DNA from 2 places in the Salinivibrio sp. PR6 genome. Region 1 is predicted to be linked to the other one. Evidence: riboswitches for the same ligand, from Rfam matches in the RefSeq annotation. Region 1 holds a riboswitch; the other holds the start of a gene.
The links. Region 1 has a riboswitch for lysine ahead of BZG72_RS03905 (Na+/H+ antiporter NhaC family protein). Riboswitches for the same ligand answer to the same signal wherever they lie in the genome.
Positions count from the first base shown of each region.

Region 2: another riboswitch for lysine. It lies ahead of lysC (lysine-sensitive aspartokinase 3); the one in region 1 lies ahead of BZG72_RS03905 (Na+/H+ antiporter NhaC family protein).

Region 1 covers NZ_MUFA01000004.1:49,920-53,081, forward strand. The annotation lists gene BZG72_RS03895 (lytic murein transglycosylase) at 1-574, shown strand, start outside; gene BZG72_RS03900 (H-NS family histone-like protein) at 626-1,051, opposite strand; lysine riboswitch at 1,324-1,505, shown strand; gene BZG72_RS03905 (Na+/H+ antiporter NhaC family protein) at 1,594-3,162, shown strand, end outside.
Region 2 covers NZ_MUFA01000013.1:66,882-70,043, forward strand. The annotation lists gene BZG72_RS11760 (Wzy polymerase domain-containing protein) at 1-83, shown strand, start outside; gene BZG72_RS11765 (pyridoxal-phosphate-dependent aminotransferase family protein) at 80-1,213, opposite strand; lysine riboswitch at 1,477-1,664, shown strand; gene lysC (lysine-sensitive aspartokinase 3) at 1,762-3,150, shown strand.

The DNA.
Region 1 (3,162 bases):
GATTGAAGCTTTATCAACATTAGCCTTTGATGGTCGTCGAGAGGCATTTTTTCGTAAAGAGACCATGGCCGCGCTGAAGATATTACAGCAAGGGCACATTGCGCCAGAAGCGATGAAAGGCTCTTGGGCAGGGGCAATGGGCCAATGCCAGTTTATGCCAAGCTCGTTTATTAATTACGCGGTCGATGGCAATCAAGATGGTAAGAAAGACATTTGGCAAACAGAAGCCGATGTTTTTGCGTCTGCTGCGAATTACTTAAAAAAAGCCGGGTGGGATGATACTTATACATGGGGGCGGCAAGTACAGCTACCTGCAGGGATAGATCGTACTTTGCTTGGCACCGACAGTGATAAAGCACACTCATTGAGTGCCTGGCAGACGCGTGGTGTGCGCCGGTTGAATGGTCAGGCGCTACCTGCCGTCGATATCAACGCGTGGTTGATTCAGCCTGATGATGGTAAAGGCAGGGCTTATCTTGTTTATAATAATTATCAGAGTTTATTGAAATGGAATCGCTCGCACTACTTTGCGTTAGCGGTGAGCCATTTGGCAGACAGAATTAAATTTGGTTAAGGGATAAAAAAAAGAGGCTGAGCGCCTCTTTTTTTATGCGGGAATATGGACTTAGGCTTCTTGGCCTGGGATGAGGAAATCTTCCTGCTTAGCCGCACCGCTCTCAATCGCTTCGCGAATCACTTTAGGCATACGACCTTGGCCTGTCCAGGTTTTTTGTGAGCCATCTTCGCCCGTATATTGATATTTTGCTGGACGAGTCGCGCGTTTACCCGATGCTTTGCTCTTTGAAGCACCACCTAACAATGCCACGATTTCTTCTGGGTCAATACCGTCGGCTTCTAACATAGCACGGTATTTTTCTAACTTCTCTAAGCGCTCTTTTTCTTGCGCTTCAGCTTGGCGATCGATTTCTTTGCGCTCTTCAACAACCGTTTGTAATTTTTCTAAGGCTTCGTTCAGTTGCTCAGTAGACATCTCTTTTGCAACTGCGCGTAAGCTACGCAAATTGAGTAAGGCTTTCATTGCATCAGACATTATTGGTTCCTATTTGATTTATATGTTAATTGAAAGAATGATAGCAGTATAATTGAAATATACAATATGACCTATATTAATACGCCATATTGTTCATTAATTGCAAGTTAACCGCAAATTTGACTTTAATTCTATTGTCTTTTTTGAAACAGATGTCTAAAAAAATAGAAGATAAGACGCATTTTATTGGCATCGAGTAAGGTGGGGGTTAATCGACGTTTTTTCAACCATAAATAGTTGCGATAGTAAACACGTTGTGTAGAATGCACCACGCTTAACGTAGAGGTGCGTTGTTTATAAGTCGTGCGCAAGAGGGTGATACCGATGAGAGCGCATAAAAGGAAACAACGCCGAAGCCAATCAGGTCATCACACCGATTGAGCTGGGGCTGTTACCGAATAGGGGCAGCACTGCCATAGTACTTGGAAATACACTATGGAGCGCTACTGTATGTAGGAGGCAAGCTGTTTGCCGTGTGATACCACACCTTACCGTCTTCATTTCTGCAGTAGATCTCCAACCACCTGGTTGACACTGAGATCATGAACTTAACAGATTTTTCTTCATCCGCTTTATCACTGCTTCCCCCTTTATTGGCGCTAGGCCTCGCGATTGCCACACGACGGGTTTTATTGTCGTTGGGCATGGGAATCGTACTGGGTACTGTATTACTGACCGATTTTTCTTTCCTCTCTTCTGGACAGTACTTACTTGAGGTGATCACTGGACTATTTATTGCTGATGGAGGCTTAAATAGCTGGAATTTAAGTATTCTCGCGTTTCTTATTTTACTCGGTATGATCACTGCGCTCCTGTCTCTTTCTGGAGGCACACGCGCGTTCGCCAATTGGGCGCAAAGTCGGATCAAGAGTAAACGTGGGGCGAAACTGCTCGCCGCTTTTCTCGGCGTATTTATATTTGTCGATGATTATTTCAACAGCTTAGCGGTGGGCGCCGTTTCTCGCCCCGTGACAGATAGATTTCACGTCTCTCGAGCGAAACTGGCTTACATTCTTGACTCCACGGCAGCCCCTATGTGTGTGATCACACCAGCATCAAGCTGGGGAGCCTATATCATTACCGTGATTGGCTCGATTTTAGTGGCGCATGGTGTGACGGATTACACGGCGCTAGGGGCATTTGTCACCATGATCCCGATGAACTTTTACGCCATTTTTGCCTTGCTCTTAGTGTTTGCGGTGGTTTGGTTTCAACTGGATATTGGCCCGATGCGTCAGTTTGAATATCAGGCGAAAAAAGGCAGTCGATTGGGCGATGAAAGTGAAAACTGCGCTGATATCTGCGATGACTTAGGGATTGAAGAAAGTGATAAAGGCAGCGTGGCTGATTTGGTCGCCCCCATTATTATGCTAGTCGTGGCGACGGTGGGGGCGATGCTATATACCGGCGGGCAGGCCTTGGCCGCTGATGCACAATCCTTTTCTCTCCTCGGCGCGTTTGAAAATACCGATGTCGGTATGTCATTGCTGTGGGGTGGACTGGCGGGTTTAGCTGTGTCCTTAGTGATGACAGGTAAACAAGGTATTGCGGTATCAGATATTGCGAAAACCCTTTGGGTGGGCGCAAAGTCTATGTTTGGCGCGATCCTCATTCTGTTATTTGCTTGGTCAATTGGCCATATTATTGGTGATCTACAAACAGGCAAATATTTGTCGTCCTTAGTTGAGGGGAACTTACCGGCGCAACTCTTGCCGGTGGTGCTCTTCTTGTTGGCAGCAGTGATGGCCTTTGCAACAGGGACGTCGTGGGGGACGTTCGGTATTATGCTTCCTATCGCAGGCGATCTTGCCGCGGCGACAGACATTGCACTGATGCTACCTATGCTCTCAGCAGTATTGGCGGGGGCGGTATTTGGCGATCATTGTTCACCAATTTCTGATACCACTATCTTGTCTTCAACAGGAGCACGATGTGGACATATTGACCACGTCGCCACCCAGCTCCCTTATGCTATTGGCGGGGCGCTTGTCTCAACCGTAGGCTTCATGGTGTTAGGCTTTACCGCGTCACTTCTTTGGTCTTTGATGGCGACCGTGTTTGCGTTCGTTGCACTATGTGCTGGGTTAATGTGGCTTAAAAAGCGACCGTGT
Region 2 (3,162 bases), on a different contig from region 1:
AGCAAGAAGCACGTTACTTGTATCCAAACGCGGCGAAGGTATGGACAATCCGCCATACCCTACCGGATCATTCAACGCCCTAGCGCAATGCCTCTTCAAGGGCTTTAAGGCACAGGGCAATGTTCTCATCCCTTGCGCCGTAGCCCATTAAGCCGATTCGCCAGGCTTTACCCGCCAAATCACCGAGGCCAGCGCCAATTTCCAAGTTATAGGTGTGAAGTAAATGCTGGCGCACGGCGGCATCATCCACGCCCTCAGGAATATAAACGGCGTTAAGCTGGGGCAAACGATAAGGTTCATCGACCACAAAGCCAATCCCTAAATTGTCCAATCCCGCTTTCAAACGCTGATGCATGGTATCGTGGCGTTGCCACGCGTTCTCAATCCCTTCGTGATACAGTTTGAGCAGGGCTTCATGTAGGGCATATAAACTATTCACGGGTGCCGTATGGTGGTAGCTACGTTTGCCGTCGCCGCTCCAATACCCCAGCACCAAACTTTGATCGAGAAACCAGCTTTGCACCTTGTGAGTCCGCGCCTGCATTTTTTCTACTGCACGGGGCGAGAATGTCACTGGCGACAAGCCCGGTACACACGACAAACATTTTTGACTGCCTGAATAGACCGCATCTAATTGCCACTCGTCCACCTTCAACGGCACGCCACCGAGTGAGGTCACCGCATCGACAATGGTGAGGCAGCCGTGTTCACGTGCCAAGGTGGCAAGGGCCTGTGCATCAGAGCAAGCGCCTGTGGACGTCTCCGCGTGGACAAATGCGACTATGCTAGCCTCCGGGTGCGCCTTCAAGGCCGCTTCCACCTTTTCAGGATTAACCGGAGCGCCCCAGGCATCATCAACCATGACCGCATGTGCACCACAACGCTCCACGTTTTCTCGCATCCGGTCGCCAAACACGCCATTGCGACAGACGATCACTGTGTCGCCAGGCTCCACCAAATTGACAAAACAGGCTTCCATCCCCGCACTTCCAGGTGCAGAGACCGCAATGGTAAACGGATTGTCGGTTTGAAAAGCGTACTGCAGTAGCTGCTTGACCTCATCCATCATGCCAATGAATAAGGGGTCAAGATGCCCCAATGTCGGCTTGCTCAATGATTGCAGCACCGACGGGTAAATGTCAGAGGGCCCTGGCCCCATCAATGTGCGAGCGACGGGTTGAAAAGACTGAATATCGGAAATTGCACGAGCCATCACGAATCCTTGTTGTTGGTACCGAGGCTCACCGTTATAGCATATTTTTTCGCCATCCCCCTAGCCTCTGGCACATGAACTGTGTGATCGCTAGCGGCGATTTATGTTTCTTTTCAGTGCCGATAGGGCGCAATGGCCTCCTTTTCCTCAGTCAAAGCGGGGGCTGGGCAGTGCTCCCCCATCAAGAGCAAAAACACGGTTGACACCCTGCGACCACACCCGTAATGTTAAAACTGTTCATGCGGTCACCAACCCATGACTGAACATGCAGAAGAGGTGCATTTCTCAGGCAGTTATCAGGCGGAGCCCCACTCCTAAGCGTGATAACCAGGGGAGACAATGCCGAGGTGGCGTAAGATCGGGGTCGATACGCTGCCGGCCTTGAAGGCTGAATCCTTCAGGCTGTCACTTGTCATCCATATGGACAGACAGGTGGAGCGCTTCTGGCAGAATGCCTGCCGTTTGCTCTTCCTACCTTGTCGCGGTATTTATCGCGGTCACGATGTGACTTCTGATGTTCCCCACTGACTTTTGAATATATTGAATCAATGAGCACGAGCTCAAAAGGGGAAAAGGACGTGAACCCGTTACCATCAATTTCAGTCGCTAAGTTTGGCGGCACCAGTGTCGGGACGCTAGAGGCTATGCAGCAAAGCGCCGCGGTTATCGAGCAAAACCCGCAAACCCGTTTAATCGTGATCAGTGCGTGCGCCGGAGTGACCAATCATTTAGTCGCGCTCGCAAAAGGGATCAGCGACCCTGACGTGCGCCAAGCCAAGTTGGACGCCATTAATGCCATTCACCAAGCAATATTGCAGCAACTTCCTGATTGCCAAAACACGCAAGCAGCCGTCGAACACTGGCATCTCGCCATTGCCGAGTATGCCGAAAAAGCGGCCATCATTCCTGACACAGCGCTAACGGATGCGTTGGTTGCCTGCGGCGAGCTGATCTCAACCCATATTTTCACCCATTTGCTCAACAGCCGAGGTATAACCGCTTTGAGAGTAGATGCGCGTGAATTGCTGCGCACCGACAGCCAGTTTGGCTGTGCCCAGCCTGACCCACAACAGACGCGAACACAGTGCCACGACCAATTGCTTCCGCATTTAGCCACACATCGAGTGGTCACCCAAGGGTTTATCGGCGCGGATGCCCACGGACAAACCACCACCTTAGGCCGTGGTGGTAGCGACTACAGTGCAGCACTGTTCGCCGAAGCCGTGGGCGCAGAGAGTTTGGCCATTTGGACCGATGTGCCCGGGATTTATACCACCGACCCGCGGATTGCCGAACAAGCGCGCCCAATCAGTGAGATTGGTTTTAGCGAAGCCTCAGAAATGGCCACGTTTGGTGCCAAAATCCTGCACCCGTCCACCTTACTGCCTGCAGTGCGCCAACATATACCAGTGTTTGTCGGGGCCGCGAGAGCGCCTGAGCAAGGCGGCACCTGGATCCGCGAGCAAGCGCACTCGGCACCGCTGTTTCGTGCCGTCGCCTTACGACGAAACCAAACCATGGTGACACTAACCAGCTTAAACATGTTCCATGCATATGGTTTTTTGGCCAAAGTCTTTGAGGTTTTGGCACGATTTGAAATCTCGGTGGACTTGATCACCACCTCGGAGGTCAGTGTCGCTTTAACCCTTGATCAAACCAACACTCAGGGCGACGCGCCGCAGCTGCCACAAGCGGCTATCGCCGAGCTGACCCAGTTATGTCATGTCGAGATCTGCGAGAACCTGGCGGTGGTAGCGCTGATTGGCAATGATATGAATCATACTGCTGGCGCGACAGCGCCGGTGTTCAGTGCCTTAGCACAATATAAACTACGCATGATTTGCTACGGTGCCAGCAACCACAATGTATGTGTTGTGGTTGAAGATGACGATGCCACCCAGGTGGTGCAGCGGTTACACGCGGACTTATTTGAATAATAAAAAAGCCAG